3 regions of the Streptomyces stoeckheimensis genome follow, and region 1 is predicted to be linked to each of the others. Evidence: riboswitches for the same ligand, from Rfam matches in the RefSeq annotation. Region 1 holds a riboswitch; each other region holds the start of a gene.
What was found. Region 1 has a riboswitch for cyclic di-AMP ahead of ACE1OC_RS24885 (transglycosylase family protein). Riboswitches for the same ligand answer to the same signal wherever they lie in the genome.

Region 1 (6,970 bases):
CCGTGGTCACCGACCCGGCCAGGCCCACCAGGGTGCGCGCCTCGGCCAGCGGAACCGTCTCGGAGGCCAGGTCCAGCCCGGCCTCGATGTCGGCCCGTATCGCGGCGATCTGCTCCGCGGTCGGCGGGTCGGTGACGACCCCGTCCACCGTCAGGTGGCGCTCCGTCATCCGGACACAGCCCACGTCGACGGAGCGGGCCGCCCGCACGTGTTCGGTGCCGACCACGAACTCCGTGGAGCCGCCGCCGATGTCCACGACCAGGAAGGGCCGCTCCAGGTCGGTGCGGCCGGTCAGCTCGCCGGTGGCACCGGTGAAGGAGAACTCGGCCTCCTGGTCCCCGCTGATCACCTCGGGCTCGACGCCCAGGATGTCCAGGACCCCCCGGACGAAGTCGTCGCGGTTCTCGGCGTCCCGGGAGGCCGAGGTCGCCACGAAGCGCACCCGCTCGGCTCCGAGCTCCTTGATGACCGCCGCGTACTCGCGGCAGGCCGCGAAAGTGCGCTCCAGCGCCTCCGGGGCCAGCCGGCCGGTCTTGTCGACGCCCTGGCCGAGCCGGACGACGATCATCCGGCGGTCCAGCTCGATCAGCTCGCCGGTGGCGGGGTCGAGGTCGGCGACGAGGAGCCGGATGGAGTTCGTACCGCAGTCGACGGCCGCGACGCGGGTCACGCGCCCGCCTCCGCCGCGGAGGTCTCTTCGGTCTTCGTCTCCTCGGCCTTCTTCTCCTCGGCCTTCTTCTCGCCGCACGGGGTGACGCAGGCGCCCTTGGCCCACCACTCGGGCAGCATCGCCAGGGCCTCGTCGCCGAACGGGTTCACGCCCGGGCCCGCGGCCAGGGAGTGGCCGACCAGCACGTGCAGGCACTTCACCCGGTCCGGCATGCCGCCGGCGCTCGGGAAGCCCTGGAGCACCTCGATGGCGTCGCGGCGGGTGATGTAGTCCTCGTGCGCGGCCCGGTAGGCGGCGGCCAGCTCCGGGTCCACGGCGAGACGGGCCTGCATCTCCTTCATCACGCCGTTGGCCTCCAGCGTGCCGATCGCACCGGCGGCCCGCGGGCAGGTCAGGTAGTACAGCGTCGGGAAGGGGGTGCCGTCGGGGAGCCGCGGTGCGGTCTCCACCACGTCCGGCTGCCCGCAGGGGCAGCGGTGCGCGATGGCGCGGAGCCCGCGCGGGGGGCGGCCGAGCTGCTGTTCGAACGCCTCGATGTCGGCGGCGGTCGGCTCGGTCCGGTCGGTCTGGGGCGGGGGCGTCTGCATGCCTGGAGGAAGTCTTTTCGTTCTCGTGGATGGGTGGGACTCAGTCGCCCGGGCGGTCGGCCTTGTCGACGCCGTCCCAGACGTTGGAGTACCAGGGCCGGTCGGTGGCGGCCTGTCCGCTGCGGCGCTGCTCTCCCGCGGCGGCTCCGGGGTCGGTCATGATGTAGCTGATCTCCCCCGGCCGGACGAAGTGCAGGTGCTTGCGCGCCTGCTGCTCGGCGTACGCGTTGTCCTGCCAGCGGGCCTTCTCGTCGCGCAGCCGCTCCAGCCGGTCCCGCGCGGAGACGGCGTCCTTCTGCTGCTTCGCGATCTCCGAGCGCTGGGAGACGTACTGGCGCATCGGATACGCGAGCGCGACGACCAGGGTACAGAGGACGAGGACGAGCAGGGCGGCCCGGCCGGTGAGCCGGCTGCGGCGGACCTGCCGGCGGGACTGCGAGCGGTACACGTGCGCCGCGGTCCGCTCGCCGAGCTGCTTGAGCCTGGTCGCGGTCGAGAACGTGGCGAACCGGTCCCGGTTCCCGGCCATTGATCCGCCTCCCCTATATGCGCACGACGCACTACGTCCCCGCACACGGTACGGGACCGAGTGCGGGGACGTAGGGAGGCTTGCGCCCTAAAGGACTGATCAGCCCTTGAAGCGCGGGAACGCGCTGCGGCCCGCGTACACCGCGGCGTCGTCGAGGATCTCCTCGATGCGCAGCAGCTGGTTGTACTTGGCGACGCGGTCCGAGCGGGCCGGGGCGCCGGTCTTGATCTGGCCGCAGTTCACGGCGACCGCGAGGTCGGCGATGGTGACGTCCTCGGTCTCACCGGAGCGGTGCGACATCATGCACTTGAAGCCGTTGCGCTGGGCCATCTCGACGGCGTCCAGGGTCTCGGTCAGCGAACCGATCTGGTTCACCTTGACGAGCAGGGCGTTCGCCGAGCCCTCTTCGATGCCGCGGGCGAGACGCTCGGGGTTGGTGACGAAGAGGTCGTCGCCGACGATCTGGACCTTGGAGCCCAGGCGGTCGGTGAGGGTCTTCCAGCCGTCCCAGTCGTCCTCGAACAGCGGGTCCTCGATGGAGACCAGCGGGTACGCCTCGACGAGCTCGGCGTAGTAGTCGGTCATCTCGGCGGCCGAGCGGGACTTGCCCTCGAACTCGTAGTTGCCGTCCTTGTAGAACTCGGACGCGGCGACGTCGAGCGCGAGCGCGATCTGGGTGCCCGGGACGTAACCGGCCTGCTTGATGGCCTCGACGATGAGGTCGAGCGCGGCGCGGTTCGACTCGAGGTTCGGCGCGAAGCCGCCCTCGTCGCCCAGACCGGTGGAGAGGCCCTTGGTGTGCAGGACCTTCTTGAGGGTGTGGTAGACCTCGGCACCCCAGCGGAGGGCCTCGGAGAAGGACTCCGCGCCGATCGGGGCGATCATGAACTCCTGGATGTCGACGTTGGAGTCGGCGTGCGACCCACCGTTCAGGATGTTCATCATCGGAACGGGCAGCAGGTGCGCGTTCGGACCGCCGAGGTAGCGGAAGAGCGGGAGGTCGGAGGCCTCGGACGCGGCGTGCGCGACGGCGAGGGAGACACCGAGGATGGCGTTGGCGCCGAGGGAGCCCTTGTTCTCGGTGGCGTCCAGGTCGATCATCGCCTGGTCGATCAGGCGCTGCTCGGTGGCGTCGTAGCCGACGAGCTCCGGGCCGAGCTGCTCGATGACGGCGAGGACCGCCTTCTCGACGCCCTTGCCCATGTAGCGGTTGGGGTCACCGTCGCGGAGCTCTACGGCTTCGAACGCTCCGGTGGAGGCGCCGGACGGGACTGCAGCACGGCCGGTGCTGCCATCGTCGAGGCCCACCTCGACCTCGACCGTGGGATTGCCTCGGGAGTCCAGGATTTCCCGGGCTACGACGACGTCGATGGACGGCACGAGCATCTCCTTCTGGGATGTGACGCTGGGTGTGCGGTGGCGTGTCAGGCCGTGGGATGGCCTTGCCGCTTAGAGCCTAACCGCCTCCGGGCACTCGGCCAGCCGACCGCCCGGTCCCTGGGACGAAAAAGGGCCTGAATGCCCCTCTTACAGGACATAGGACCCTTGATCATCGGGATTCCGGAGGGTCAGTCAGGCCAGATGCGCCCGCGCACAGCACCGCCCGGCGCGAAGGGGGTTGCGCGCCGGGCGGTGGAATTGCGTGGTGGATCTACGCGCCGGAATTACTGCGCGTCGCGAAAACGGCCGCGGCCGTTCTCAGAGCTTTCGACGGGGGTTCAGCCGAGGTTCAGCTTCTGACCCGGGTAGATCAGGTCGGCGTCCGAGACGATGTCCTTGTTCAGCTCGAAGAGCTTCTCCCAGCCACCGGACACCTTGTTCGCGTCGGCGATCGCACCCAGCGTGTCGCCGGACTTGACCTCGTACGAGCCGTTGCCCGTCTTGGGGGCCTCGGTCTTCGGCGCGGCAGCGGCGGCCGGACGCTCGGAGCGAGTGGTCGGAGCCTCGACGCGCTTGGTCTCCTTCTTCGACTCGGCCTTCTTCTCCTGCTTCGGCGCCGGCTTCGGCTGGGTCTTCGGCTTGGAGGGGGTCTCCGCCGAGCCACCGGTGTAGGAGGAGTTCGACAGGCCGACGCCGCAGGACGGCCAGGCGCCCTTGCCCTGGCCCTTGAGGACCTTCTCGGCGATGGCTATCTGCTGCGACTTGGAGGCCTGGTTGGCCTGCGCGGCGTACGCCTTGCCGCCGTACGCGGCCCACGTGGAGGACGAGAACTGCAGGCCGCCGTAGTAGCCGTTGCCCGTGTTGATGGACCAGTTGCCGCCGGACTCGCACGCGGCGACGCGGTCCCATTCACCGGCGGTCGCGGCGGAAGCGGTGCCCGCGGCCATCAGCGGCGCGGCCACGGCGACACCTGCGACACCTGCGAGCGTGACGATGCGGACGGCCTTGGAGCCGCGACGGTGCTTGCCCTTGCCCGAAAGCAGCATGGAGTTCTCCTCACCGACGCCTACGAGGTGAGCTGTCGGGTTCGGGCGAGTGAGTGCCCGGCCGAGCGACCTAGCGCTTGGCTTAACCCCTAGCCGGTTCCGTGACCGTCTCTCAACGGCCGGTTCCGGCGCCTACCTTGGTTCCCCCGCTCCTGCCTTCGGCGCTTTACGCGACGAGTGTTCCCTCCGTCCGCCGGCAGGATTCGGCGATGCGGTCGAAGGAGCCCGCGGTGGCGAGCGATTCAGAAGGTAGACAGGTCTCCCCCCGATGTTCAACGAGGGACATCGGGAGGAAACGGTGCCTACTTGCGCCCTCCGGAAGGACGTTTGCGCAGGTGAGGGCGGGGTTTGCGGAACCGTCCGGGCCAGACACGCCAGTTGACCTGAAGAGACACATGTCTCACTTACAGAAAACGGACAATCAGCTGGTTCCGGACGCCTTAAGTGCCCTTATTGGTGCGTTAGATCCAGGTTCTGGCCGGGCTTGATCAGGTCCGCATCTCCGCCGATGACCTGCTCGTTGGCCTCGTAGAGCCCCTTCCAGCCGCCCTTCACGCCATTGGCGTCCGCGATCTCGGCGAGGCTGTCGCCCGCCTTCACGGTGTACGTCGGCTCCGACGCGGCATCAGATGCGGCGGGCGTTTCGACCGCGGCCTGGCCGCGGTGCTTGCCGCCGCCCTCGGTCGAGCCGGGGGTCGCCGGAGCGCTCGGGGCGGCGGAATCGCCGGGTGCGGCCGGAGTCGTCGGGGCCGTGGGGTCAAGCGGGTTGACCGGAATGACCGGGTTCGCCGAATCGCCGGGGATCACTGGATTGCCCGGGTTTATCGGGTTCGTGGCGTCCCCCGGGCCGGACGGGGGCACGGGAGCCGTCGGGTCCACCGGCACGGTCGGGTCCACGGACGGCGGCGCCGGAGTCGTGGGGTCCACCGGGGCGACGGGGCCCACCGGGGCGGTGGGGTCCAGGGGGCTCGTGGGAGCCGTCGGGTCGCCCGGGAGTCCGGGAGGCGGCGTCTGGAGGTCCGGCGCGGGCATGACGGGCAGTTCGCCGGGCACGCCGATCGGGTAGTCGGGCAGCGGCGATTCCGACGGAGCCGGGCTCTTCGGCGTCGGGGCCCCGAAGTCCGTGGACGGCTCGCCCGAGCCGGCGTGGGGCACGGAGTCGTCCGGGCGGGACGGGGCGGGGGTGGCGGATCCGGAACCGCCGGGCAGACCCGGGTCGACCACGGCGGCGGGCGCGTCCTGCGTCAGCCCGGCCGGCACGCCGCACAGCGGCCACGCCTGGGGGCCCTGGGAAGCCAGGACCCGTTCGGCCACGGCGATCTGCTGGGAGCGGCTGGCGAGGTCGGCGCGCTCGGCGAAGTCGAGCCCGCCCGCGTTCTTCCACTGCTCCTGGCTGAACTGCAGCCCGCCATAGGTGCCGCCGCCGAAGTTGGCACTCCACGTGCCACCGCTCTCGCACTCGGCGACCTTGTCCCATGTGGAGGTCTCCGCAGCGCTCGCGCCGGTGGCCGCGAGCAGCGGCAGGGCGAGTGCGGTGCCGGTGACTCCGGCGGTGACGACAAGTGCGGGCACTTGTCGGGGGCGTCTGTGGCGGCCGTTCCCGGAACGCATGAGGCTGCACCTTTCGCATAACGGCGGGGTAACGGCAGAACCTAGCCGCCTTCGAACGCCTGTCACAAGTTTGGGCAGTCAACTGACTTCAGGTCAGGCCGGTTTCAGGCGTTTTGGGCGGTGGATTCGGCAGTGAAGCGGACCGGGAGCGTCCGCAGCCCCCGCATGATGAGCCCACCGCGCCACCTCAGCTCCTCGGGAGGCACTGCCAGTTCCAGGTCGGGCAGCCGCGTCAGCGGGGTCGCGAGCCGGAAAGCGGTCCCATGGTCTCGGCGCCGCGCACCGTCACGCGCAACGGCGGGATGGTGGGGCGGACGTACACGGGCGTCCCCGCACACCGCTCGTTCAGCCACGCCACCAGCAGCGGCCATGCCCCGCGCTGCCACCACGACAGCTGTCGCTCACGGACGCGCTGCGCCGGCCCGAATTTCGCGGGGATCTCCGTCCAGGTGATCCCCGTACGCAACCGGTGCAGCATGCCGTTCAGCGCCAACCGCAGGTCGATCTTGGTCTTGGTGAACGACGCAGGCGGGTAGATCGCTTCCAGGACGCTCCGCACGCCGGCCCACTCCTCCTCCGCCACATCAGCCGGGCCTGACTTCTTCTTGAAGCGGTGATTCTCGGCCTCGACCTGCACATCGAACAGGCTGAACAGTTCCGCCTTCTCCTCCAAGCCGGGAGCCCCCGGGCTCAGCCGCCTGCCGGAAGGCCACTCCTGGAAGCGCTCCTCGCCAAGGGACTCAGCGAGCTGTTCCCAGACCTCGCTCTCGACCTCGTCCGCGTTCAGGTAAACGTCGTCACATCCACGGACGTTTCCCTTGCAGCGGTACAGGCGTGTCTCTCGGCCTCGGCCCCCTCCGCCGGTGTAGACCTCACCGCAGTTGCCCTTGATCCGCGTGGACAGGGGGTACAGGGAGTTCTCACGACGGGACTCGAGGCTAAGTCCTTCCACGGCGGAACGGAGCTGCGCGCGACGTGCCGCGTCGAAGACCTCCGGCATGGGGATCTTGACGGCATCTCCGTACTTGCGCTGTCCGTCCTCACCGACCGCTGTCTTGCCGCCTTCCTTCCGGTAGGTGACGCAGAGGTCAAGGACGGGCTCACTGCCGAGACGCTTGATGAGGTTTGCGACGGTCCAGGGACGCCC
Region 2 (6,970 bases), 3.0 Mb from region 1:
TCATCTTGCTGTTGGCCGGCAGCACTTCGGCCGCGAAGCGGCGGATCCCGCGTTCACGGGCCACGGCGCCGATGTGTTCGAGCAGGGCGGAGGCGACTCCGCGCCCCTGGTGGGCGTCCTGGACGAGGAAGGCGACCTCGGCCTCGTCGGAGGGCCCGGTGGCCGAGCGGCCGTCGGCGCCGATCCGGTCGTAGCGGACGGTGGCGATGAACTCGCCGCCGATCGTCGCGGCGAGGCCGACGCGGTCCACGTAGTCGTGGTGCGTGAAGCGGTGCACGTCGCGGTCGGAGAGCCGGGGGTAGGGGGCGAAGAACCGGTAGTACTTGGACTCGTCCGAGACCTGCTCGTAGAAGCTGACCAGCCGGCCCGCGTCGTCGGTGGTGATGGGCCGGATCCGGGCGGTGCCGCCGTCCCGAAGGACGACGTCGGCTTCCCAGTGATCCGGGTACGAGGGGTCGGACGCGGTCGTCATGGGGTCACCTTAAGGCTCGAACGCTTCGAGTGGCCCGGGCGCGGCGCATCAGGCAAGCTGGCTCGAATCAGGGCAAGCTGGGGTAGGTCGAACGGCGGGAAAGTCGGGCCGAAGGTCGGTTCGACCATTCCGGACGTCGTGAGAGACTGGTCTAGACAACCCGTAAGAACCTGAAGGGCATCACCATGGCAGAGCGCCGCGTCAACGTCGGCTGGGCCGAGGGCCTGCACGCTCGTCCCGCCTCGATCTTCGTCCGCGCGACGACCGCTTCCGGCGTCCCGGTGACCATCGCGAAGGCCGGCGGCGACCCCGTCAACGCCGCCTCCATGCTGGCGGTTCTGGGCCTGGGCGCCCAGGGCGGCGAGGAGATCGTCCTCTCGTCCGAGGCCGACGGCGCCGAGGCCGCACTGGACCGCCTCGCGAAGCTGGTCGCCGAGGGCCTCGAGGAGCTCCCCGAGACCGTCTGACCCCTTCGGGTTCGACCCGCAGGACTTGCTGGACTTACTGGACTTGCACGGCGAAGCCGTTGCCCCCGACCACCACGGTCGAGGGCAACGGCTTCACTGCTTTCCGCACGGGAGTCCGGCCGGACATACGCGCGCCGCCATTCCGGCGCACTCCATTCCGGCGGATCCATTCCGGCGGCCGGAATTCAGACAGCAAAAGCCGCGCGGGGCGCCGGGCGCACGGGCCGAATTACCCGGCCCGGATATCCCCCCTTTGTATACGGCGTTTGTTAATGCGGAACGCTTGCCGTGTTTACGGCAGGTTGCAAAGTCCTCACGCGCATCCGGTGCGCCCCCGCCGCCCGGTCCACGTGCGCCGCGGTCAGCGCCCGGGCCCGCTCGGCGTCACCCCGGGCCACCGCGTCCACGATCGCGCCGTGCTCCGCCCAGGACTCCACGGGCCGCACCGGGGCCTCCACCACGTACATCCAGGCCACCTTGTGACGCATCTGGGTGAGCAGCGCGATGAGCCCGGGACTGCCCGAGGCCTGGGAGAGCGTCTCGTGGAACCAGCCGCCCAGGGACCGCAGATCCTCCCCCTGGCCCCTCCTGGCCCGCTCCTGGCCCAGTCTGACCAGGCCGCGCAGCACCTTGAGGTGGGCCTCGCTGCGCCGCCGGGCCGCCCGGGCGGCCGCGAGGGGCTCCAGGAGCATCCGCAGCTCCAGGAGGTCGGCGGCCTCCTGTTCGGTCGGCTCGGCCACGCAGGCACCCGCATGCCGGCGGGTGGTCACGAACCCCTCGGACTCCAGCGTGCGCAGCGCCTCGCGCACCGGGACGCGCGAGACCCCGTACCGGCGGGCCAGCACCTCCTCGGTCAGCCGGGCGCCGGGCCCGAACACCCCGGAGACGATGTCGTCGCGGATCGCTGTGCATACCGTGTGCGCGGGAATACGCAAGACCGGACCTCCGCCTATTTTCGTATGGCTGTGCGCGTTGCGACTCTATTGCAACACACGATAATTTCCGAGGACGGCCGGAAATACGAAACATTCACACATCGCGCAACGCGAAGGCCGAAGTACGACGAAGGCCCCGGCTCTCAAAGAGCCGGGGCCTTCGCGGAAGACGCGTGGTGCGGAGCGCAGCGGGTCAGACGGTGACGCCGTGCGAGCGCAGGTACGTGATCGGGTTGATGTCCGTGCCGTAGTCGGCGCCGGTGCGGGCCTCGAAGTGCAGGTGCGGGCCGCTGGAGTTGCCCGTGGAGCCCGACAGGCCGATCTTCTGGCCCGGGGTGACCTGCTGGCCGACGGAGACGCTCAGCGAGGACATGTGGCCGTACTGGGTGTACGTGCCGTCGGCGTGCTTGATGACGACGTTGTTGCCGTACGCGCCGCCGTAGCCCGCCTCGACCACGGTGCCGAGGCCCACGGCGTGCACCTCGGTGCCGGAGGCGGCGTGGAAGTCGATGCCGGTGTGGCTGCCGGAGGACCACATGCCGCCACCCGCGTGGTACTGGGTGCTGACGTAGGTGTCGTCGAGCGGGGAGACGAAGGTGTTGAGGCGCTTGCGCTCCTCTTCGCGGGCGGCGCGCTCGGCGGCCTCGCGCTCGGCCTTGGCCTGGGCTTCGGCCTGCGCCTTGGCCTCGGCGGCCCGCTGCCTGGCGTCGGCCTCGGCCTGCGCCTTGGCGGCGGCGGCCTCGGCGGCCCGCTGCTGGGACTGGGCCTGGGCCTCGACGTCACCGGCGAGCTCGTCGGCCACCACGATGGTGTTGAGGGTGCCGGTGTCCTCGATGGAGGGGCTGTGGTCCGCGGCGAACGCGGGGCCGGCCAGGGAGCCGACGACACCAGTGGTGGCGAGGGCGGCTATGCCGGCGTAGCCGGCGGTCCTGCGGCTGAGACGACTCGAACCACGGTGCTTGCCGGAACCGGAACCGGCTGCACGACTGCCAAACGCCATGAAGGGGTTGATCCTTTCCTTCCCTCTCGCCTACCGGGTTAGCTGACGGGTTCGGAGCAGGAAGGTCTCCTACGGGCCCCCTCTTGCGAGGCGGTCCGATTCACCCCAGGGACACAAGTGGGTCCCCGGCTCCCCAGGCTCGCGCCTGACGGGGACTCGGCGATCGCTGTCCGGTGCCGCGGACGCGGCGGTTACAACTGACGAACAGCACGGCCGACGCTAGGCGGATCATCAGTCAATCGCCAAACAGACACGCCCTTTTGTTGCGTACGCCACACCACATACAAGCAACCACACCACTAAAGGCCAAATAAAGGACAAAAGGGACCCCGGCGGACAAGCCGCCGGAGCCCCTTGAGCGGCGGGCCAGTTGACGGCCCGCCGGAGATCAACTGACGATCAGTTGGTGACCACGGTCACGTCGCCGATCCCGAGGGCCCGCACCGGCTCCTCGATCTGCGAGGCGTCGCCGACCAGGACCGTGACCAGACGGTCCACCGGGAAGGCGTTGACGACCGCCGAAGTGGCCTCCACCGTCCCGGTTTCAGCGAGCCGCGCGTACAACTGCGCCTGGTAGTCGTCCGGCAGCTCCTGCTCGACCTGGTCGGCGAGCGTGCCCGCGACGGAGGCGGCCGTCTCGAACTTCAGCGGGGCCACCCCCACCAAGTTCTGCACGGCCACGTCCCGTTCGGCGTCGGTCAGGCCGCCCTCGGCGAGGGTGCGCAGCACCGTCCAGAGGTCGTCCAGCGCCGGGCCGGTGTTGGGGGTGTCCACCGAGCCGCTGATGGCGAGCATCGAGGCGCCCTTGCCGTCGGCGGTGGAGCGCAGCACCTGGCCGAAGGCGCGCACGCCGTACGTGTACCCCTTCTCCTCGCGCAGCACCTTGTCCAGCCGGGAGGTGAGCGTGCCGCCGAGGCAGTACGTACCGAGCACCTGGGGCGCCCAGACCCGGTCGTGCCGGTCCGCGCCGATGCGGCCGATCAGCAACTGCGTCTGGACCGCGCCGGGCCGGTCCACGATGACCACGCGGCCCGTGTCGTCGGCGGTGATCGGCGGGACCGGGCGCGGGGCGGTGGTGTCACCGGTCCACGCGCCCAGGGTGTCGGCCAAGACGGCGTCCAGGTCGATGCCGGTCAGGTCGCCGACGACCACCGCGGTGGCGGTCGCGGGGCGCACATGGGCCTCGTAGAAGGCCCGTACGGCCGCGGAGTCGATGCGGGCGACGGTCTCCTCGGTGCCCTGACGCGGGCGCGACATCCGCAGGGTGGCCGGGAAGAGCTCCTTCGAGAGCTCCTTGGCGGCGCGGCGCTGCGGGTTGGCGCTCTCGTGCGGGATCTCGTCGAGCCGGTTGCGCACCAGGCGGTCGACCTCGGCGTCGGCGAAGGCCGGCGCGCGCAGCGCCTCGGCGACCAGCCCCAGCGCCTTGTGCAGGCGGGAGGCCGGAACCTCCAGGGAGACCCGCAGGCCCGGGTGGTCGGCGTGCGCGTCGAGGGTGGCGCCGCAGCGCTCCAGCTCGGCGGCGAACTCCTCGGCGGAGCGCTTGTCGGTGCCCTCGGACAGGGCGCGCACCATGATCGTGGCCACGCCGTCGAGGCCCTCGGGCTCCGCGTCGAGCGGAGCGGCGAGGTTGATCTCGACCGCGACCACCTGCTGGCCCGGGCGGTGGCAGCGCAGCAGGGTCAGGCCGTTGGCCAGCGCCCCGCGCTCGGGGGCCGGGAAGGCCCACGGCTGCGGCTCCCCGGCCTCGGGGCGCGGGTGGAAGGTCATCGTGACGGCTGCGGTGTCGCTCACTGCTCCGCCCCCTCGTTCTCGTCGCTCGCGTCGGTCTCGTCAGTGTCATCAGCTGCGTTGGCTTCGAGCGGCTCGTAGACGAGCACCGCCCGGTTGTCAGGGCGCAGTCGGGCCGCGGCCACGGCCTGCACTTCCTCGGCGGTGACGTCGAGGACGCGCTGGACGGCGGTCAGGGCGAGCTGCGGGTCGCCGAACAGCACCGCGAAGCGGCACAGTTCGTCGGCGCGGCCGGCCACCGTGCTCAGCCGGTCCAGCCATTCGCGCTCCAGCTGGGCCTGCGCGCGCTCCATCTCCTCGGCCGTCGGGCCCTCGGCGGCGAACCGCGCGAGCTCCTCGTCGACGGCCGCCTCGATGGCGGGCACCTCGACGCCGCTGGAGGTCTTGACGTCCAGCCAGCCCAGCGAGGGGGCGCCGGCGAGGCGCAGCATGCCGAAGCCGGCCGCGACGGCGCTCTGGTCGCGGCGCACCAGGCGGTTGTGCAGACGGGAGGACTCGCCGCTGCCCAGCACGGTCAGCGCCACGTCGGCGGCGTCGCACTCGCGGGTGCCGTCGTGCGGGAGCCGGTAGGCCGCCATCAGCGCGCGGGCCGGAACCTCCTCGACGACCTCCTCGCGCAGCTGCTCGCCCATGATCTCGGGCAGCGAGCCGTCGCGCGGCGGCTGCTTGCCGTCGTGGCCGGGGATGGTGCCGAAGTACTTCTCGACCCAGGCGAGCGTCTTCTCGGGGTCGATGTCGCCGACGACCGAGAGCACCGCGTTGTTGGGCGCGTAGTACGTACGGAAGAACGCGCGGGCGTCCTCCAGGGACGCGGCGTCCAGATCGGCCATGGAACCGATCGGGGTGTGGTGGTACGGGTGGCCCTCCGGGTAGGCCAGGGCCGTCAGCTTCTCGAAGGCCGTGCCGTACGGGACGTTGTCGTACCGCTGGCGGCGCTCGTTCTTGACGACGTCGCGCTGGTTCTCCATGGACTCGTCGTCCAGGGCGGCCAGCAGCGAGCCCATCCGGTCCGCCTCCAGCCACAGCGCGAGCTCCAGCTGGTGGGTCGGCATCGTCTCGAAGTAGTTGGTCCGCTCGAAGCTGGTGGTCCCGTTGAGGGAGCCGCCGGCGCCCTGGACCAGTTCGAAGTGGCCGTTGCCGGAGACGTTCTTCGAGCCCTGGAACATCAGGTGCTCGAAGAGGTGAGCCAGGCCCGTACGTCCCTTGACTTCGTGGCGCGAGCCGACGTCGTACCAGAGGCAGACCGCGGCGACCGGGGTCAGGTGGTCCTCGGACAGCACCACGCGCAGGCCGTTGGCCAGCCGGTGCTCGGTCGCTGTGAGGCCGCCGGAGCCGGCGTGAGCTGTGGCCGTGTGACCCATGGGCATGTGGTCCCTTCGATCGCGATGCAGAGATTCCTGTCAGACCTGCCACTGTATGCAAGCGTGTCGGCCGGCGGAGAAGTTCCCGGCCCAGTCCTGGGTCGGAGTCGGCGTTGTCGGTGCCTCGGGCCACAATGGTCCGCGTCACCCCTGTCCGAAACCGGTCCGCCCCCCGTACCGCCCCCGTCCCAGCCCAGTCCCAGCCCCACCCCCCGTCCCACCCCGTGAGAGCTCAGCTCATCCCGATTCTTGGTTAAGGAGCCGCGCAGCGATGGCCCGCCGCAGCACGAAGACCCCGCCGCCGGAGGATTTCGAGGAGAAGATCCTCGACATCGACGTCGTCGACGAAATGCAGGGCTCCTTCCTCGAGTACGCGTACTCGGTGATCTACTCCCGCGCCCTGCCCGACGCCCGCGACGGCATGAAGCCGGTGCACCGGCGCATCGTCTACCAGATGAACGAGATGGGCCTGCGCCCCGACCGCGGCTACGTGAAGTGCGCCCGCGTCGTCGGCGAGGTCATGGGCAAGCTGCACCCGCACGGCGACGCGTCGATCTACGACGCCCTCGTGCGCATGGCGCAGCCCTTCTCCATGCGGCTCCCGCTGGTCGACGGCCACGGCAACTTCGGCTCGCTCGGCAACGACGACCCGCCGGCCGCGATGCGGTACACCGAGTCGAAGATGGCCGACGCCGCCTCGTTGATGACGGACGGGATCGACGAGAACACCGTCGACTTCGCCGCGAACTACGACGGCCAGGAGCGCGAACCGGTCGTCCTTCCGGCCGCGTACCCGAACCTGCTGGTCAACGGCGCGTCCGGGATCGCGGTGGGCATGGCCACCAACATGGCCCCGCACAACCTCGGCGAGGTCATCGCGGCCGCCCGCCACCTGATCCGCTACCCCGAGGCGGACCTGGACGCGCTGATGCGCTTCGTGCCGGGTC
Region 3 (6,970 bases), 3.9 Mb from region 1:
GATCGCCTCGGCGTCGCCGAGCAACCTGGCGAGCATTTCGGGCCAGTGCAGGTGCACGATGTCCGGCACCGAACCGACCAGGTGGGAGAAGTCTCCCGGGGCGAACCCCGGTTCGTCGCGACACAGACCCGGGCGCAGCACCTCGGCCCCTTGGGCCGCGAGGTGGCTCTCCTGAAGTGCCACGTAGTCGTTCCAGCCGCAGGTCTCGGGTATCTGGAGCACGCGGAGTCCGGTCACTGCTCAGTCGCCTTCTGAGATCCCCCTACGGGGCAGAGATCCCTGAGTGCGGGGAGGGCTGGGTGTGACGGCGCCGTACGGGTCATGAATCCTCCACCGTGTAATGGCAGCGCGCCGGTGCGCAGCATACGAGGAGCACCGGCTCGACTTGATGTGTCCGTGATGAATGTTCACAGGTCAGGCAGCAGGTAACGCCCGGATCCGGGAAGTGGCCGGATCCAACCAGCGGTCCTGGCCCAGGCGCTCAGCGCCCACGACGGCTGCAAAGCAACGCGCCCCGGGACGGACCAAGATCCGGACCTGCTGCGGACCAGCCCGGTCCCGCCGCGGAGACTGGATGACGTTGCGCCTCGTCCACAGGAGTGCGAGCGGCGTACCGTCGGGGGCCGGGACCCCCCTCCGGTCCCGGCCCCACGGCTCAGACGAGCAGCCGGGTCTCGGCGCTCGGCAGTTTGGTCCACCAGTGGCCGTACCGGCGGTAGACCTCCGGTTCGCGGTCGGCCAGGAAGGCCGTCAGCGCCCGGGCCTCGCCGGCGAGGTCCTCCCAGACCTCCTCCGGCAGGGGGTGGAAGGCGGTCGCCTCGATCCCGGCGCCGGCCGGGCGCCACACCCCGGCGACCCGGCCGTCGACCAGCAGGGTCGCCAGGGTGTCGCCGTTCATCCGTGCGACGAGCTTGCGGTACTCCGGCGGGACGACGCGGCTCCGGTCGGCGTAGGCCAGCAGCACGCTGTCCCACATGGCCATCAGCCGGGGCGGCGCGGGCGTGTCCTCCGCCGGGCGCGGTGCGCCCGGGACGTCGAACAGCTCCTCGCCGTCCGGGCCCGTCAGCCGGTCGAGGCTTCCGGAGAGGTCCAGAGCGCGCAGTGCCTGGCGGATCCTGGCCCGCTGGACCAGGGAGAACTGCGCGACGTCCGCCACCGACGCCGGCCCGAACCCCTCCAGATAGCGTAGGACCAGCGCCTTCAGGGACTCCTCGGACGCCTCCGGGGCCGCCGGTACCGTGCGCGGCCGGCTCGGGGGCGCGACGTACGACGGGCGCTCCCCGAACGACCACGGCGCGGCGGTGGGCGCGTGCAGCAGCGGCGCGTACTGCCGCAGTCCCCACCACGCTCCGGGCTGCGGCGCCGCCCCCAGCCGCCGTCCGAGCCAGGCCTCGCACTCGGCCGTCGTACGGGGCCGGTCGGCGAAGTCCAGCAGCTCCGGCACGAGGACGTCGGCGTCCTCAGCCGTCAGCCCCGAGTCCGTGAAGCGGGTCCCGAGCCGGGCGGCCCGTACGGACGGCTGCACGGCCTCCCGGAAGGGCGGGTAGTCCTCCGCGTGCACGGCGTGCAGGGTCAGCCGCATCAGCGTCGACTTGACGACCTCGCGCCCCGTGAAGGCGGCGTCGAGGTCGGCCGGGTCGAAACCGGCGAGCCGGTTCCACAGCGCGAGGTAGGGCGAAGCGGCGTGCTGCGCCTGCAGGGCGACCACCCGGCGGACCGCGTCGCCGACCCCCATCGCCTCGCGCCGCAGCAGCAACTGCCGTGCGAGGGTGGAGCGGTTGAGCTCCCTTGCGCTGACCTTCATGCCACGACCGTCCCGTCCCCTGTCGGAACGCGCAGCCTAACCGGCACCTCCGACAGCGCCTCGGATTCAGATGCTGACGCCCTTCGACCGGAGGTAGGCCAGCGGGTCGATGTCCGAGCCGTACGAGGGCCCCGTGCGGATCTCGAAGTGCAGGTGCGGGCCGGTCGAGTTGCCCGTGGAGCCGGAGAGGCCGATGGTCTGGCCGCCGGTGACGCTCTGGCCGGACGAGACGGACAGCTGGGAGAGGTGCGCGTACTGGCTGTACTTGCCGTCGGCGTGCCGGATGACGACCTCGTTGCCGTACGACCCGCTCCACCCGGCGGAGACCACGGTGCCGGCGCCGACCGCCTTGACGGTGGTGCCGCTGCTCGCGGCGAAGTCGACCCCGGTGTGGTAGCCGCTGGACCACATGGAGCCGGCGGTCTTGTACGCGGTGGAGGTGCCGCCGCCGACCGGGGCGACGAAGCCGGTCGAGGTGGAGCCGGTCTGCCGCTTGGCGGGCGCCTTGGGGGCGGGCGCCGCGGGCGCGGCGGCCTCATCGGAGGAATCCGACGAATCGCCAGAAGTGGAAGAACCGGAGGAATTAGAGGAAGGGGAGGAAACGGACTTCTTGGCCGGCTTCGGCGTTTCGGCCGCCGCGGCCGGAGCCGCGCCCTTCGCGCCGAGCGTGAGCTTGAGGCCCGGGTGGATCAGCGAGGGGTCGGTGCCGACGGCCTCGCGGTTGTCCGCGTAGAGCTGCTCCCAGCCACCCGTGAGGTGCTGGCGCTCGGCGATCTTGGAGAGGTAGTCGCCCGGCACCACGGTGTAGACGGTCGGGGCGCCCTGTGCGGCGGCCGGCGCGGCCTGGAGCGCTGCCGGCACCTGCGCGGCCACCACCTGCGGGGCCTGGACCTGAGCGGCGGCGGGCGCCGCGGCCGGGGCACCCGCGGCGTGGGCGCCGGTGGCGCCGAGCAGCGGAAGCGCGAGGGCCGCGCCACCGGTGCCCGCGGCGGCGAACCCGCGGGATATCGAGCGGGACTTGGGACGGCGGTGCTTACCCGTTCCGGACATGTCGAATTCCTCTCCGACGCCTGCGAGGTGAGCTGTCGGGTTCGGACTGGAGATGTCCGGCCGCCCTCGTGCCGGTGAACAGCACATGTACGGCTTCACCCCGAGCTGTCCCGTTGTAAAGATCTCGACCGGAGATCCGGAACAGCGGCTTACCTGGTTCCCCCGCTCCTGCCACGCGCGTGAATAGTCGGGTGCGGTTTCCGGTCGGTGGCAGGATTAGGCGGTCCGTCCGGATCGATCGCGAACGTAATCGAGTACGGCCGCACGGAACAAGTCATGAATTCCCCAACGGAATCTTGAAGATGACGGGCCGCCGGAATTCCGGTCACCCTCCGTCCATTCCGCACCTTCAACAACCGCCCCAGCAAGGCAATTCGCCATTCGCGATCAGCCACTCACCGTCACCGTATGATCTGCCTCACGGGGGCGTGTCCGATCTCGCCTCTCGCTATGGCAAGTTGCCCACAAGTAGCGTAATTCGGACACCGTCAACGACGACGAGACGACGACACGGAGGAGCCCGGTGACCCAGCCGATACCCCAGAGCCCCCACGCCGATCCGGCACCGCAGGAGCCGACGTTGATCGGAGTGCGCAACTTCCGCGACGTGGGCGGGTTGCCGACCACGGACGGTCGACGGGTCAAGTCGGGACGACTGTTTCGAAGCGGACATCTCGCGCATGCCACCGAAAGCGACGCGGAGTTCCTCGGGTCGCTCGGACTGCACACCGTCTTCGACTTCCGCAACGGCGCCGACCACGCGCTGGAGGGTCCGGACGTGGAGCTGCCGGGGGTGCGCAACGTCAACATTCCGCTGTCGGATCCGGCCGACGGCAGCGAGTTCTGGAAGATGGTCCGGGGCGGGGGGCTGGCGCAGCTGCGCGAGCTCCTGGGCGAGGGCAAGGCCGCCGCGCGGATGTCCCGTTCGTACCGGACGATGATCCGGACCCGTACCGCCGAGCACAGCCGGGTGGTGCACGCGCTCGCCGAGGACAGCGTCCCGGCCCTCATGCACTGCGCCGCCGGGAAGGACCGGGCCGGCCTGTCGATCGCCGTCACCCTGCTCGCGCTGGGCGTCGAGCGGGAGGCGATCGTCGCGGACTACCTGGAGTCGAACGCCCCGCACAACCGCTACCGGGTCCGCCGGGGCAGCGATGCGCCCGAGGCCCGCGCCCCCGAGGTGATGGAGCTGCTCGCCCCGCTCTTCGACGCCCGCGCCCCGTACCTGACCACGGCCTTCGACGCCATCGACGAGGAGTGGGGCGGCGTGGAGCGTTACCTCGCCGAGGGCCTCGGGCTCTCGCCCGAGACCCTCGACAGGCTCCGCGACCGGCTGCTGGACTGACGCCCCACGAGGTGGGCCGTCGCCCGCCGAGCCGCCGGTTCAGCGGTTGGCGACGGCCTGCCTCACGAGCGTCCGGCCGAAGTCCCACATCAGCGCGCCGCCGCCGTGGGCCTCGTCCATGACCGCGCGGAAGGCGCCGACGAACCGGTCGACGTCCGCCTCGTCCACGATCAGCGGCGGGATCAGCTTGATCACTTCCAGGTGGTCGCCGGAGACCTGCGTGAGGATCCGGTGCTTCTGCAGCAGTGGCACCACGACCATCTGCGCGAACAGTCCCTTGCGCGCCGCCTGCAGCATGCTCCAGCGGCTCCGCAGCCCCAGCGAGGACGGCCGGCCGAACTCGATGCCGATCATCAGCCCGCGTCCCCGTACCTCGTGGAGCAGTTCGTACGCGTCCACGAGCGCGGCGAGCCGGCCGCGCAGCAGGTCGCCCATCGCACGGGCGCCCGCCACCACCTGCTCGTCCTCCATGACGGACAGGACGGCGAGCCCGGCCGCCATCGCCTGCGCGTTGGAGCCGAAGCTGGCGGAGTGGACGAGCACCCGGTCCATGGAGGAGTAGACCTTCTTGAAGATCAGTCCTTGCCCAGGGTCGCGCCGACGGGCACGTAGCCGCCGGAGAGGGCCTTGGCCACGCAGACGAGGTCCGGTTCGACCCCGGCCTCGTGCTGGTAGGCGTAGAAGTCGCCGGTCCGTCCGAGGCCGGTCTGCACCTCGTCCGCGATCAGCAGCGCTCCCCGCCGGTGCAGCGCCTCCTGCGCGGCGAGCAGGAATCCGGGCGGGGCGGCGAGCACCCCCTTGCCCTGGATCGGCTCCACGACGAGGGCCGCGACGTCCCCCTTCTTCAGCTCCCGCTCCAGCGCGGCCAGGTCCCCGAGCGCGATCCCGGTGTCCGGCAGCAGCGGCGCGAAGCCGTCGCGGAAGCCGGCCTCGCCGTTGACCGACAGCGAGCCCGTCGTGAGCCCGTGGAAGGCGTGGTGGCAGTAGAGGATCCTGGGCCGCCCGGTGGCGTACCGGGCGAACTTCAGGGCGGTCTCCACCGCCTCGGTGCCGCTGTTGCCGAAGAAGACCCGGTCCAGGTGCGGACTGTGGGAGAGCAGCTTCTCGGCCAGCAGCCCGGGCAGCGGCTGGCAGTCGAAGCGGGTGAGGTCGGCGAGCTGGGCGTCCAGCACGTCGTGCAGGGCCTGCCTGACCACCGGGTGGTGGCGGCCCAGGCCCATCACCCCGAAGCCGGCCAGCATGTCGAGGTAGTCGTTGCCCTCGGCATCCCAGAAGTGGGCTCCCTCGGCCCGCACGTAGACCTTGTCGAACCCGATGGTGTGCAGCATCCGCGGCAGCTGGTGGTTGAGGTGGCGGGCGTGCAGTTCGTACCGCTCGCCACCCCGCTCGGCCAGCAGGGCGCCGAGATCGAAGCCGGTCATGCCGACTTGTCCCGGTTCCCGCCCCCCACGGTCTCGCGGACCGCCCGCAGCGACTCCTTCAGCGAACCCATGGTGGCCAGGACGGCCGTGGGCTCGTACCCGCAGTGCGCCATGCAGTTCGCGCAGCGCGGGTCCTTCCCGCGGCCGTACTTGCTCCAGTCGGTCTCCTCGATCAGTTCCCGGTACGTGGGCACGTACCCGTCGCTCATCAGGTAGCAGGGGCGCTGCCATCCGAAGAGCGAGTAATTCGGAATGGCCCAGGCGGTGCAGGGGAAATCGGCTTTGCCTTCCAGGAAGTCCAGGAAGAGCGGGGAGTGGTTGAGCCGCCAGCGCCGCCGGTTGCCTCCGGCGAAAGCCTTCTTGAAGAGTTCGCGGGTCTGTTCGACGCCGAGGAAGTGCTCCTGGTCGGGGGCCTTTTCGTAGGCGTAGGCCGGCGAGATCATCATCTCGTCCACCTGGAGATCGTCATTGAGGTAGTTGAGGACCTCGATGATGGTCTGCGGGGTGTCGGTGTTGAAGAACGTGGAGTTGGTCGTCACCCGGAATCCGCGGCGCTTCGCCTCCTTGATGGCCGCGACCGCCTCGTCGAAGACCCCTTCCTTCGCCACCGACTCGTCGTGGCGCTCGCGCAGTCCGTCGATGTGGACGGCGAAGGCGAAGTACGGGGAGGGCGTGAACTTCTCGATCTTCTTGCGGAGCAGCATGGCGTTGGTGCAGAGGAATACATACTTCCGCTTGGCCACCAATTGGCGCACGATCTCGTCGATCTGCGGGTGCATCAAGGGCTCGCCGCCCGCGATGGACACCATGGGCGCGCCCGATTCCAGCACGGCGCCCACCGCCTGGGCCACGGGCATGCGCTGCTTGAGCACCCCGGCCGGGTGCTGGATCTTCCCGCACCCCTCGCAGGCCAGGTTGCAGGCGTAGAGCGGTTCCAGCTCGACGATCAGCGGGAACTTCTCACGCTTGCGGAGCTTCTGTTCGAGCAGGTACGTCCCGACCCTGATGGTCTGTCGCAGTGGCATGGCCATCTGGCTCACCTCCTGGGGAGCAGCAAAGAACGGTGCCATTCATAAAACGCGGGCAGTACGGCACGCAGTACGCGAAAGGCCGATATTCCCCCGCGAACGGTGCCGATGCGGACGAGCTCATGCTCCGGAGCGTCCACGATCACCCGGACGGCCGCAACCGGACGGTCCGAGCCCCCCGGGGCGCTCCCGCCCCGGGTCGCGGCCCAGAGGGTGGCGGCCGATTCCATGTCGACCCCGATGGCGCCGCCGGCGCGCAGCTGGGCGCGCTCCTGGCCCCGGACGACGTGGTCGGATCCGGTCAGTGCACCGAGGTGTACGG

Region 2: it holds a riboswitch for cyclic di-AMP, as region 1 does, so the genes downstream of both, ACE1OC_RS11040 (M23 family metallopeptidase) here and ACE1OC_RS24885 (transglycosylase family protein) in region 1, are expected to answer to the same signal.
Region 3: it holds a riboswitch for cyclic di-AMP, as region 1 does, so the genes downstream of both, ACE1OC_RS07445 (M23 family metallopeptidase) here and ACE1OC_RS24885 (transglycosylase family protein) in region 1, are expected to answer to the same signal.

What each region holds. Positions count from the first base shown of each region.
Region 1 is NZ_CP169550.1:5,470,492-5,477,461, reverse strand. Features, by position in the region: gene ACE1OC_RS24905 (exopolyphosphatase) at 1-670, opposite strand, end outside; gene ACE1OC_RS24900 (DUF501 domain-containing protein) at 667-1,257, opposite strand; gene ACE1OC_RS24895 (FtsB family cell division protein) at 1,298-1,786, opposite strand; gene eno (phosphopyruvate hydratase) at 1,886-3,166, opposite strand; gene ACE1OC_RS24885 (transglycosylase family protein) at 3,505-4,212, opposite strand; cyclic di-AMP (ydaO/yuaA leader) riboswitch at 4,215-4,386, opposite strand; gene ACE1OC_RS24880 (transglycosylase family protein) at 4,663-5,784, opposite strand; partial or broken gene ACE1OC_RS24875 (cytochrome P450) at 5,928-6,071, opposite strand; gene ACE1OC_RS24870 (transposase) at 6,056-6,823, opposite strand.
Region 2 is NZ_CP169550.1:2,421,946-2,428,915, forward strand. Features, by position in the region: gene ACE1OC_RS11025 (GNAT family N-acetyltransferase) at 1-472, opposite strand, end outside; gene ACE1OC_RS11030 (HPr family phosphocarrier protein) at 658-939, shown strand; gene ACE1OC_RS11035 (GntR family transcriptional regulator) at 1,209-1,874, opposite strand; gene ACE1OC_RS11040 (M23 family metallopeptidase) at 2,068-2,874, opposite strand; cyclic di-AMP (ydaO/yuaA leader) riboswitch at 2,887-3,046, opposite strand; gene ACE1OC_RS11045 (M16 family metallopeptidase) at 3,274-4,641, opposite strand; gene ACE1OC_RS11050 (M16 family metallopeptidase) at 4,662-6,029, opposite strand; gene ACE1OC_RS11055 (DNA gyrase/topoisomerase IV subunit A) at 6,295-6,970, shown strand, end outside.
Region 3 is NZ_CP169550.1:1,563,791-1,570,760, forward strand. Features, by position in the region: gene ACE1OC_RS07435 (hypothetical protein) at 1-237, opposite strand, end outside; gene ACE1OC_RS07440 (winged helix DNA-binding domain-containing protein) at 656-1,804, opposite strand; gene ACE1OC_RS07445 (M23 family metallopeptidase) at 1,871-2,854, opposite strand; cyclic di-AMP (ydaO/yuaA leader) riboswitch at 2,859-3,054, opposite strand; gene ACE1OC_RS07450 (tyrosine-protein phosphatase) at 3,378-4,199, shown strand; partial or broken gene ACE1OC_RS07455 (aspartate aminotransferase family protein) at 4,239-5,620, opposite strand; gene hpnH (adenosyl-hopene transferase HpnH) at 5,617-6,651, opposite strand; gene ACE1OC_RS07465 (1-hydroxy-2-methyl-2-butenyl 4-diphosphate reductase) at 6,657-6,970, opposite strand, start outside.